DNA from 2 places in the Pseudomonas sp. LBUM1664 genome. Region 1 is predicted to be linked to the other one. Evidence: riboswitches for the same ligand, from Rfam matches in the RefSeq annotation. Region 1 holds a riboswitch; the other holds the start of a gene.
The links. Region 1 has a riboswitch for cobalamin ahead of cobW (cobalamin biosynthesis protein CobW). Riboswitches for the same ligand answer to the same signal wherever they lie in the genome.

Region 1 (6,293 bases):
AAACCCGAAGACACCGCGCTGGGGCTCAAGAGCTTCACTGCGTACATCGACTCGTTCAGCGAAGCGTTCCTGGACGATGCGGTGGTCGACTACGCCACCGACCGCATGGGCGGCCAACTGACCATCAAGGCGCCGAACGCCAAGGTACCGATGGTCAATGCCGACAGCCCGGTCAACGAGCGCATCAACTATTACCTGCAAACTGAAATCAACCCGGGGCTGGCCAGCCACGGCGGCCAGGTTTCGCTGATCGACGTGGTGGAAGACGGCATCGCCGTGCTCCAGTTCGGCGGCGGCTGCCAGGGCTGCGGCCAGGCTGACGTGACCTTGAAGGAAGGCATCGAGCGCACCCTGCTCGAGCGCATTCCGGAGCTCAAGGGCGTGCGCGACGTGACCGACCACACGCAGAAAGAAAACGCTTACTACTGATAGGCGTTCGCTGCGGAAAAAACGGTGTGTGGCGAGGGAGCTTGCTCCCGCTCGATTGCGAAGCAATCGCAAGGCAACCGATGCGTTCTTCGTGATGGGCGCATCGGTTGACGGGGACCGCTCTGCGGTCCAGCGGGAGCAAGCTCCCTCGCCACAATTGCTTGAGGGCCTGACAGATTGCTTCAGGGCCTGTAGAGATGCGCATGCCCGGCGCGGTACAGCGAGGATTCGCTGAACAGGTCATTGCCCAGCACGCGCCCCACCAGAATCAACGCCGTGCGGCGAAAGCCCTTGGCTTGCACTTTTGCGGCAATATCGGCCAGCGTACCCACGACCCAATCCTGATCCGGCCAGGTGGCCCGGTGAATCACTGCGATCGGGCAATCCGCGCCGTAGTGGGGCAGCAGTTCGCTAACGATTTTCTCAAGATGATTGACCCCCAGGTGAATCGCCATGGTCGCCCCGTGCTGCGCCAGGCTGGTCAGTTCTTCCCCAGCAGGCATTGCGGTTTTGTCCGCGTAACGGGTGAGGATCACGCTTTGGGACACGTCCGGCAAGGTCAGTTCGGTGCCCAGCAGGGCTGCGCAGGCTGAGGTCGCGGTGACACCGGGGATGATCTCGAAAGGGATGTCCAGTTCGCGCAGGCAGCGAATCTGTTCGCCGATGGCGCCGTACAGGCTCGGGTCGCCGGAGTGCACCCGGGCCACGTCCTGGCCCTTGAGATGGGCGGTTCTGATCAACTCGATGATCTGTTCCAAGTGCAGTTCGGCACTGTTGACCACTTGGTCGGCACGATGCCCTTCAAGCACCGCCGTTGGCACCAGAGAGCCTGCGTAGATGATGACTGCGCAGCTGCGGATCAGCCGCTGGCCTTTGACGGTGATCAGTTCCGGGTCGCCGGGGCCGGCGCCGATGAAGTAAACGGTCATGACCGGCTCCTGAAAAGGTGAGTGAGCGACGCCCAAATGAGGATTGCTCATGATCCTGAGCGCGGATTATCGGGATTTACGACGCCACCGCCAATGCCAACGTGGCCTTGGGGGCCTTTTGGCGGGGAATCAGCAGCCTTGCGGGCGCCGTGCCTAATTGGTCGGCCAGGGCAAGGGCCGCGCTTTCGGCGATGCCGTAGCAGCCGGTGTGCTCGAACGCGATTTGGGAGCGGTGACTGAGACGCTGTTGAGCACTGGCCAACTGCCCGGCACTGAAGCACGTCAGCGGCAGCGCCAACTGCTCGGCCAGTTCCAGCAGCCCCGGTTCGTCACGCTTGAGGTCGATACTGGCCAGGGCCCGCACCGACTGGAGCTCAACGCCGTGGGCCAGCAGCGTTTGATCGAGCAATGCTCGCAACGTGCTGGCCGGGCAACCACGCTGGCAACCCAGGCCGATCACCAGGACCGGCTCAGTGCTCATGCGTCGCGGTGGGCTTGACCGCCACGGCGAAACAGCCAGGTGCTGATCAGGCCCAGGGCCAACCAGAACGCGACGTTGGTCAATTGCGAGGCGATCTTGAACTGGCTTTCAAGCGCTTCGGGCGCCAGCATCGAATGGACTTCGGGCTGCGGCGCGCCGATGACATGGGGCACCAGCAAGGTCGCCACGCCCAGCAGCTTGAGCAGCCAATGCCGGCCGAAGGCGATCAGGGCAATGCCCACGGCCGTGGACGCTGCGGTGCCGATCCACCACATCTGCCGCTGGGCCAGGTCGGCCGCCGCAGTGCCGGGCAATTCCGGTGGCAGCCCGAGGGTCGGCGCCAGGACGAAAGTGGCATAACCGGCCAGGCCCCAGAGCAGGCCTTGGGAAGTGCGGGTTGGCGTGCGCAGCGTGTACAGGCCCGCCAGCATCAGGGCGAAACCCACGGCGACCACCAGGTTGCCGCCCGTGGTGGACAGCACGCGCTGCCAGCCATCCTCCGGTTCCCAGGCTTGGGCGTCGTGGGTGTGAGCAACCCCGGCGGCGTGTTCATGAACCTCGGCAGCTGGGGCTTTTTCGTAGGTTTCAGCCTGCAGAATCAGCGGCGATACCCAGAAACTTTGCAGGAGGGTCAGCAGCAGGGCGGCCAGCAGTCCACTGAACCCGGCGGTTTGCGCGATACGCTTAATCATCTCGTCAGGTCTCAATGGCACGGGAATGCGGCGCTGTGGCGGGTGTCGTGGGCCGCGTTATGCACCGCTTCGATGTGGGAGAAACCGGCGAAATAGACCAGGCCGGCGCCCAGGATCGAGGCGAAGATCGCTGCGCTCAGGCGCTGGCTCAGGGTGGTGGTGCTACTGGCGGTGCGGGCGATGCTGCTGATGGTCGACATGGCGCTTCCCTCGGGTTGTGTCGGCGGGGGAAGCGAGCGCAATGAAAACCCTGGCGAAGGCCCGCCAAGGTTCGAACAGCGCCCGCCCACCGCGGGTTGTTGATGCATGAGTCATGGGCCGGTCTCCGGGCTCACGAGGGGCAGGGCTTGCGCCTGGCCTGCAAGCGTCACCTTCCCATGCGCCCTTTTTGTAGCAGGGCATACACAGTGGATTCGACGCTTCGCTCGCTTACCGTTGCGGGGGCAGCACCGGACTGACGTGGCTTTGAAGTAAAGCACACGATTCACCGGTTTCCCGTTTCACCCTGTGAAGGGCACCCGTAACTAGGCGCACAGGAGAGCATGGGCGGGGGCGGGGCGTCAATTGGCATGGGTTTGCAGATTGACATCGAGTTGCCCCTATCGCGAGCACATACACCACAGAACTCCCTCGCAAACATTGACCCGCCCCCACACCCTGCGTAGCCTTGCGCCTTCGAGGTTCTTCGGCTCGCGCCGAAGCTAAGAAGGGAACGCGGTCCAAGCCGCGGCTGCCCCCGCAACTGTGAACGGTGATGTTTCTGCCAGGCCACTGTGCATGCACTTTACAAAAAAGTGCGCACGGGAAGGCGCAGTAATTGCCAGTACCAGGCTTTGTATGAAAAGCCTGGACTGGCCCACCGTCAGCCAGGAGACCTGCCTCGAGACAGATTCTCACTACAACCGGGCGGGGTGATCCGGTGGCGAAATCTTCCGCGCACGTCTGTGCCTGCGGTTGTCGTCCGGTTTGCCCGCCACCTTGCCAAAGGGCATCCGATGAAAACACTGGCCAAACTCCCCGTCACCATCGTCACCGGTTTCCTCGGCTCGGGCAAAACCACCTTGCTGCGGCACATGCTCGACAACGCCCAGGGGCGACGCATTGCGGTGATCGTCAACGAATTCGGCGAGCTGGGCATCGACGGCGAGATCCTCAAGCAGTGCTCCATCGGTTGCACCGAAGAAGAAGCCAACGGCCGCGTTTATGAACTGGCCAACGGCTGCCTGTGCTGCACGGTGCAGGAGGAGTTCTTCCCGGTGATGCGCGAGCTGGTGGCCCGGCGCGGCGACCTTGACCACATCCTCATCGAAACCTCCGGTTTGGCCCTGCCCAAGCCGCTGGTCCAGGCCTTCCAGTGGCCGGAAATCCGCAGCGCCTGCACCGTCGATGCGGTGATCACCGTCGTCGACAGCCCAGCCGTGGCCGCTGGCACCTTCGCCGCGTTCCCCGACCAGGTTGATGCCCAGCGCAAACTCGACCCGAACCTGGATCACGAATCACCGCTGCACGAACTGTTCGCCGATCAACTGGCGAGCGCCGACCTGGTGATCCTCAACAAAGCCGACCTCATCAGCCCTGAAGACCTGGCCAAAGTCCGTCTGGAAGTGGCCGAAGAGCTGCCGCCGGCGGTCAAGGTCATTGAAGCCAGCAGCGGTCGCCTGCCGCTGGACGTACTGATTGGCCTGGGCACCGGCTCCGAAGAGCACATCGACGGCCGCCACAGCCATCACGACCATCACCATGGCGGCGACGAAGACGATCACGATCATGATGCCTTCGATTCGATTTCCATCGAACTGCCCCAGGCTGACGAAAGCCTGTTGCTGGACGCACTGACGCAACTGGTGGTCCAGCACGGCGTGCTGCGGGTCAAGGGTTTTGCAGCGATCCCGAACAAGCCGATGCGCCTGCTGATCCAGGGCGTGGGCACGCGTTTTGACAAGCATTTCGACCGCCAGTGGGGCGCCGATGAAGCGCGGGTTACCCGTCTGGTGCTGATTGGCCAAGCGCTGGACGCCGGGCTGCTCGAAGCGCAGTTGCGCGCCGCCCTCAGCGCCTAAGCCATGCACCTGCTCAGGACCCAACCCGGCGGCTTCGTATCGGACGACAACATTGCCGACCTGGGGCAAACCCCCGCCGAGCTGGTGATCCTGTGCAGCGGCGATTCCAGCCTGGCGCTGCTGGCCGAAGCGGCGAAGCAGTTGCCGGGCGACTATCCCGAGTTTCGCCTCGCCAACCCGATGCAGGTGCAGAACCATGCCTCGGTGGATCTGTACTTCGAAGACGTGCTGCGTCACGCCAAGGTCATCCTGTTGTCGCTGCACGGCGGCATTGGCTATTGGCGCTACGGCATCGATCGGCTGATGGAACTGGCTGGGCGCGGCGTCAAGCTGATCCTGGTGCCGGGAGACGATCGCCCGGACCCGGAACTCAGCGACCTGAGCAACGTGCCCGCCGCCGACCGTGACCGGCTCTGGCAGTTTTTGCGCCAGGGTGGGCTGGGCAATGCCCTGGACCTGTTTCATAACCTGGCCAGCCAATGGTTCGGTCGCGATTATCCTTGGCGTGAACCGCAAACCCTGCCACGCACGGCGATCTACCATCCGGAAAAAACCAGCGCCAGCCTCAGCGATTGGCAAGCCGACTGGCAGGCCGATGAACCGGTGGCGGCCGTGCTGTTTTATCGCTCCCACTTGCAAGCGGCGAACACGGCGTTCATCGATGTATTTTGCCAGCGGCTGCAAGCGGCAGGGCTCAATCCGCTGCCAATCGCCGTGGCGAGCCTCAAGGAGCCCGGTTGCCTGGCGTTGGTCGAAGACTGGCTGGATGAGGTGGCGGCGGGGGTGATCCTCAACACCACCGGGTTCGCCCAATCCAGTCCCGAAGCGCCGCACTTGCGTCCGTTTCGCCGCAATATCCCGGTGATCCAGGCGATCTGCGCCCAGGACAACGAACCCGGCTGGCGCGCCAGCGAACAAGGGCTGGGGCCGCGGGACTTGGCGATGCACATTGCCTTGCCGGAACTGGACGGGCGGATCATCAGCCGCCCGATCAGTTTCAAGGATCTGGCTTGGCGCAGCGAGCGCAGCCAGAGCGACGTGGTCTGCTACCGGGCTGTGCCCGAACGCATGGATTTTGTCGCCGAACTGGCGCGGCGCTGGACCACCCTGGGGCGCCTGCCCAACGAGCAAAAGCGTGTGGCGTTGATCCTCGCCAACTACCCGACCCGGGACGGGCGTATCGGCAACGGCGTCGGCCTGGATACCCCGGCGGCGGCGTTGAATATCCTGCGGGCTTTGCAGGCCGAGGGCTATCCACTGCCGGCCGAATTGCCCTCAAGTGGCACCGCGCTGATCCAGCAGTTGCTCGGTGGGGTCAGCAACGATCTGGACAATCTCGACCTGCGACCCTGTCATCAAAGCCTGGCGCTCGATGCTTATCAAGCCATGTTCGACGCCCTGCCCGAGGCCAATCGCCGGGCGGTGCTGGAGCGCTGGGGTTCGCCCGACAAGGATCCGATGTTCCGTGATGGCCGCTTGATGGTCGCCGGCCTGCGCCTGGGCCTGACCTTCGTGGGCATCCAGCCGGCCCGCGGTTATCAGGTCGATCCGAGTGCGGTGTACCACGACCCGGACCTGGTGCCGCCTCACGGTTATTTGGCGTTTTACTTCTGGTTGCGCAACACCTACGGCGCCCATGGGGTGATTCACGTCGGCAAGCACGGCAACCTCGAATGGCTGCCGGGCAAGGGCGTCGGGCTGT
Region 2 (6,293 bases), 770 kb from region 1:
GTGGTGCAATTCCGGATAGCCACCGGGCAGATACAGACTGTGCGCCTCGGGCAGCTCGGTGTCATGAATCGGTGAAAAGAAGCTCAACTGCGCGCCCATGGCCCGCAGCAAATCCAGGCTCGCGCCATAGGTGAAAGCAAACGCTTCGTCCCGGGCCACGGCGATGCGAACACCGTCGAGCCATGGCTGCGCGGCGATCACCTGGGGCGCGGCGAACGTCACAGCCGGTGGCAGCGACACTTCACAACTGCCTGCCAAGGCATCGGCCGCCGCGTCGAGACGCAAGTCCAGGTCGTTCAGCTCACTGGCCTGGACCAACCCGAGGTGGCGACTGGGCAATTCGATACCGGTTTCCCGGGAGAGCGCGCCGTACCAGCGCAGGCCTTCGGTCAGGCTGCCTTCGAGCAACTGCGCGTGGCGCAAGGTGCCGACCCGGTTGGCCAGCACCCCGGCGAATGGTAAGTCTGGTTGGTACCGCGCCAGGCCCAAGGCCAGGGCGCCAAATGTCTGGGCCATGGCCGTGCCGTCGATCACCGCCAGCACCGGTACGCCGAAATGCCGCGCCAGGTCGGCGCTGGACGGCGTGCCGTCGAACAGCCCCATCACCCCTTCGATCAGAATCAGGTCTGCTTCAGCGGCGGCTTCCCACAACAGCCGTCGACTTTCCTGCTCACCGACCATCCACATGTCCAATTGATAGACCGGCGAGCCACTGGCACGCTCCAGGATCATCGGGTCAAGGAAGTCCGGACCGCACTTGAATACGCGCACCTTGCGCCCTTGGTTGCGATGCAAACGAGCCAGTGCGGCAGTGACGGTGGTCTTGCCTTGCCCCGAGGCCGGGGCGGCGATCAGCACCGCCGGGCACTGGCGGTTGTTCATGCTGGCATCACTCACAGCTCGACGCCTTTCTGCGCCTTGATGCCGGCCTGGAAGGCGTGCTTGATCATGCCCATTTCGGTAACGGTGTCGGCCAGTTCGATCATTTCTGGCTTGGCGCCGCGACCGGTCACCACGACGTGCTGCATCGGCGGGCGGGCCTGAAGATCGCTCAGGACATGATCGAGGTCGAGGTAACCGTGCTTGAGGGCGATGTTGAGTTCATCGAGCACCACCAGGCCAATGGACGGATCGCTCAGCAATTGGCGCGACACCGCCCAGGCGGCTTCGGCAGCGGCGATGTCGCGCTGGCGGTCCTGGGTTTCCCAAGTGAAGCCTTCGCCCATGACGTGAAAGCGCACCTGCTCCGGGAAGCGGCGGAAAAACAGCTCCTCACCGGTGCTGTTGCGCCCCTTGATGAACTGCACCACGCCGCATTGCATGCCGTGTCCCATGGACCGCGCCAACATGCCGAACGCCGAGCTGCTCTTGCCCTTGCCGTTGCCGGTCAGCACCAGCAGCAGGCCGCATTCGTTCGGCGAGTTGGCGATGCGCTCGTCGATCACGGCTTTCTTGCGCAGCATGCGCGCCAGGTGGCGTTCGTCGCGGTCGGATGCATTGATGATGGGGGAGCCGGTCATGGGGAAGCCTCCGTTTGGGACTGGATAACGGCGGGCGGGCACAAAAAAAGGCGGCAACAAGCCTGGCATCGCCCACCGTGATGCCGTTGGATGAATCAGGCCGGTCTCCGGGCTCATGAGCGGCGTAATGCCGGGCCGCGCGCCTTCCCATGTCATGCGGACACAGTGGCCAATACGCAGCGTTAACTCATTTACCGTTGCGGGGGCAGCGCCGGGTTCGCGTGTACTCACCGGCTTCCCTGTTTCACTTTGTCGACCAAGGTCACAAAGCACCTGAAACAAGCCGCGAAGGTTAGAGGGTTGGGGGTGGAGCGTCAATTAAAGCCGCCGCCCGTGTCGGCGCAATCATTGGCCCCGATCAATAAAGTGACGCCTATCTTGTGTGATTCTGCGGCAAGTGATATCAAAGAGACATCACACCCGATACCACAAGAACAAGAGGGCAATAGCATGCAAGGCATGATCATCAGCAATCCAAAACTGGAATTCCTGCGCCCGGTGCTGGAACGTTGGTTTGATTGTATCGACCACTACAACGCCGTGCGCGGCGATAACGACACACCTTACTGGTTCGATGAAAAAGCCAACCTCGGCTTGCTGTCGGCTGCCGCCTGGATGGCCGAGATGGTCACGCTGCAAAACACCCCGACCCGCAAACAGAATGAAGAAGGCGAACGCAACGTCAGCGCCGACCTGTTCATTGCCAGCACCGATGAACGCGCCTTCATCCAGGCCACCCAACGCTGGCCCAAGGTCAACAATCTGAACCTGGCCCAGCCCCTGTTGGAGGCTGCCAGCGATGCCAAACGCATCAGTTATGCCAGCGACCTGAAGCTGGGTTGCCTGTTCGTCTCCCCGCAAAAAGCCCAGCAGAGCGCCACGCCCGAAGAGCTGCAGGACATGATCGACGACCTGCAGAAGGAAAACACCTGCGCCGTGGCCTGGTATTTCCCTTACGCCTACCGCAAATTGCGCAACGAGGCCGGCCATTATCATCCCGGCATCGCCGTACTGTTCAAACAGGCCCACGGCTGACCGGTTGAACCATCGCGTGTCTACGCTTCTCTATGAATAACCACATGCATTCATAGGGAAGCCAGCATGCTCAAGCCACCCCATCTTCTGATCGTCGCCCTTGCCGCAGGGCTTGTTGCTTGTGGCGAGTCTTCCACACTGCAAGTGTCCGACGGCACCGGCCCATCGCCGAAGCTGCCCGAGCCGAACAAGACCCTGGTCCCCACCGTCAATATCGCCGAAGCCGTCGGCTGGCCCGACGGTGCCAAGCCAACCCCGGCCCAGGGCCTGCAAGTGGCTGCATTCGCCGAAGGCTTGGATCATCCGCGCTGGCTCTACGTGCTGCCCAATGGCGACGTGCTGGTGGCGGAAACCAACGCCCCGCCCAAGCCGGACGATGCCAAGGGCATCCGTGGCTGGGTAATGAAAAAGGTCATGGGCCGCGCCGGTGCCGGGGTACCCAGCCCCAATCGCATCACCCTCTTGCGCGACGCCAATCACGACGGCGTTGTCGAAACGCGTACGATTTTCCTGGAAAACCTCAACTCACCGTTCGGCATGACGCTGGTAGGCAATGACCTGTATGTGGCCGACACCGATCGGCTGATTCGTTTCCCGTACAAGGAAGGCGACACGCAAATCAAGGCGCAACCGACCAAGGTCGTCGATTTGCCGGGTGGCACAATCAACCATCACTGGACCAAAAACGTCATCGCCAGCCAGGACGGCAGCAAGTTGTACGTCACCACCGGCTCGAACAGCAACGTCGCGGAAAATGGCATGGCGGCTGAAGAAGGTCGCGCGGCGATCTGGGAAGTGGATCGTGCCAGCGGCAATCACCGTATCTTCGCTTCGGGCCTGCGCAACCCCAACGGCCTGGCCTGGGAACCGCGCAGCGGGGCGTTGTGGACGGCCGTGAACGAGCGGGATGAAATCGGCAGCGACCTGGTGCCGGACTACATCACCTCGGTCAAGGACGGCGCCTTCTATGGCTGGCCCTACAGCTACTACGGGCAGAACGTCGATGTCCGGGTCGAGCCACAAAACGCAGAACAGGTGGCCAAGGCCATCGCCCCGGACTACGCCGTCGGCCCTCATACTGCATCGCTGGGCCTGACCTTCGCCGAAGGCAGCACCTTACCGGCGCCGTTCACCGAAGGGGCTTTCATCGGGCAGCATGGGTCATGGAACCGTAAACCCCACAGTGGCTATAAAGTGATTTTCGTACCGTTCAACGCCGGCAAGCCGGTGGGACAACCGGTGGATGTGCTGACCGGTTTCCTGAACGCAGATGAAAAAGCCCAGGGCCGGCCGGTGGGCGTGGTGATCGACAAGCAGGGCGGGCTGTTGGTGGCCGATGATGTGGGGAACAAGATTTGGCGTGTGTCGGCGACTAAATGATGATGAATTGTGGCGAGGGGATTTATCCCCTCACCACACATTTGTTCCAGTCTGAAGCCCAATTAGAGCTTGCGACACAGCGTCAACCCATCTCCCAGGGGCAACAGCGACAAATCCACCCTTGGGTCATCCTTCAAGGCGCGATTGAGCGCCTGGATGGCGCGGGTGTCTTCACTTTGCGAGTCGACTTCCAACACCCGCCCGCTCCATAGCGTGTTATCGAACATCACCAACCCACCGCCACGCAGCAGCCGCAGCGAATGCTCCAGGTAAGTCGGGTAATTGGCCTTGTCGGCATCGATGAAGATCAGGTCAAAGGTTGCGCCCTGCCCTTGCCGTTCAAGATCGGCGAGGGTTTCCAAGGCTGGGGCCAGGCGCAGTTCGATTCGCTCGGCCAAACCGGCCTGCTGCCAATAGCGAAGCGCCGTGGCGTTGTAGTCGCCGGGGATGTCGCAGCAGATCAGCGAGCCGTCCTGCGGCATGGCCGAGGCCATGCACAAGGCGCTGTAGCCGGTGAAGGTGCCGACCTCCAGCAGGCGCCGGGCGCCGGTGAGTTTCACCAGCAGCGCCAGAAACTGCCCCTGTTCGGGCGCTATTTGCCAGCGAGCCATGGGCAGGGCTTGAGTCTCGTCCCTCAAGCGCCGCTGCAAAGGCGTCTCCCGCAGGGAAACGTCCAGCAGATACTGGTAAAGGGCGTCATCAAGGTTAAGGGAGCGAGCGGTCATGACGACCTCCGCGAATCAGGGATTGCGAGCCAGGTGTTCCGGTTGCAGTACGCGCTTGGCGCCCAGATAGGCTTTCTGCCAATAGGCCTTGGACAGGCTATCAAGCTTGACCGTGCCACCGGTGGCCGGTGCGTGGACGAAGCGGCCCTCACCGACATAGATGCCGGCATGGCTGACCCGGGAGCCGCCGCTGGTAGCGAAGAAAATCAGGTCACCGGTCTGCAACGCTTCCTTGCCAACATCCGGGGCTCGCATGCCGATCATCTCGCGGGTGGAGCGCGGCAGGGAAATACCGGCGGCGTCGCGGTACACATAACCGATCAAGCCGCTGCAATCAAAACCCGAATCCGGTGTATTGCCGCCCCAGCGATACGGCGTTCCCACCAGGCCCAACGCCCGGAAGAGCACGTCTTCGGCAGCCGGAGAAAAGGATTGCGCGGGTGCAAAGACCACCGGAGCCCGTACCGGAGCTGGCGGCGGAGTGCGGCTGGCACAAGCGCTGAGCAGCGCGGCGAGAACAATGAGAATGAGGCGGGCCGACGTCGACATATGCAGACAATCCTGATCTGGATGCGGCTTTTCTGCCGTGGGCATGAAAACAAATCCGCCTGCGTAGGACGCAGGCGGATTGCTATCAATCAATGATCAAGGATTCTAGCGGCTATGACGCAAACTTCAAGTAACACTTTAAGTTTGCCTTACAAATTGTGCGCTTACTTGCGAGCAGTGACCACGGTCGGTGCCATGGCGAGGGCGCGCTTGGCTTCGATGAAGGTCTTGTTCCAGTAGCTGTCACCCAGGCTGTCGATTCGCACGCCACCGCTGCGGCGGCTGCTGGAATGAATGAACTGGTTGTCGCCCAGGTAAATACCGGCATGGCTGACACGACCGCGACGACCGTTGGTGCTGAAGAACAGCAGGTCACCGGGTTCCAGTTGGTTACGAGCCACCAGCGGGGCATTCACGTTGATCATTTCGCGAGTGGAACGCGGCAGGTTCATGCCGGCCTCTTCGCGAAACAGATAACCGATGAAACCGCTGCAATCGAAACCGGCTTCAGAAGTGCCGCCAAAACGGTACCGAGTACCGATCAGAGACATGCCGCGTTCCAGAATGCTGTCGGCCAGCACTGGAAGTTGATAAGGCTTGCTGCCGGCGAACACTGCCAGCTCTTTGTCGTTGGCCATTTCTTCCTGGAACGCAACGGAAGAAGACTGGGCGGTAACGGAATTTTTGACCTGTGGTTGTTGCGCTTGCTGGGACACTGGGGAGTGGGCAGCGCAACCGAACAACAGGGTAACGAGTGCGAGAGGCACGAGGGGTGCGAAGCGATTTAGCATGGGCACGACCGTGGCTGAAGTAGTAAAGATGGCGAGACTATGCCCTCTATCAACCTCATTTGCAAATTCAATCGATGCAAATGTGACTTCCCGGTTTTACGTTTACATCTAAGCGCTTAAGCCCATTTTGAACGTCACGCAGCCTGCAGCCCAGCAGCGCCGCGGGTTTAGCCGCGCCAAAAACAGGCTATAAGCCACCATTGGCGACAGTTTTACCAGCCTAAAGTTTCTTTCAAAAAAGGAATGGTCAGCTTGCGTTGGGCCTGAAGTGAGGCCTGATCGAGGCGTTCGAG

Region 2: another riboswitch for cobalamin. It lies ahead of cobO (cob(I)yrinic acid a,c-diamide adenosyltransferase); the one in region 1 lies ahead of cobW (cobalamin biosynthesis protein CobW).

What each region holds. Positions count from the first base shown of each region.
Region 1 is NZ_CP166791.1:3,969,930-3,976,222, reverse strand. It holds gene nfuA (Fe-S biogenesis protein NfuA) at 1-429, shown strand, start outside; gene cobM (precorrin-4 C(11)-methyltransferase) at 612-1,358, opposite strand; gene ACA047_RS18440 (cobalamin biosynthesis protein) at 1,435-1,839, opposite strand; gene ACA047_RS18435 (CbtA family protein) at 1,836-2,531, opposite strand; gene ACA047_RS18430 (CbtB domain-containing protein) at 2,543-2,731, opposite strand; cobalamin riboswitch at 2,831-3,068, opposite strand; cobalamin riboswitch at 3,193-3,428, shown strand; gene cobW (cobalamin biosynthesis protein CobW) at 3,527-4,591, shown strand; gene cobN (cobaltochelatase subunit CobN) at 4,595-6,293, shown strand, end outside.
Region 2 is NZ_CP166791.1:4,742,339-4,748,631, forward strand. It holds gene ACA047_RS22220 (cobyrinic acid a,c-diamide synthase CobB) at 1-882, opposite strand, end outside; gene cobO (cob(I)yrinic acid a,c-diamide adenosyltransferase) at 894-1,520, opposite strand; cobalamin riboswitch at 1,602-1,812, opposite strand; gene ACA047_RS22230 (hypothetical protein) at 1,971-2,555, shown strand; gene ACA047_RS22235 (PQQ-dependent sugar dehydrogenase) at 2,622-3,935, shown strand; gene ACA047_RS22240 (class I SAM-dependent methyltransferase) at 3,998-4,660, opposite strand; gene ACA047_RS22245 (C40 family peptidase) at 4,676-5,209, opposite strand; gene ACA047_RS22250 (C40 family peptidase) at 5,374-6,000, opposite strand; gene hda (DnaA regulatory inactivator Hda) at 6,213-6,293, opposite strand, start outside.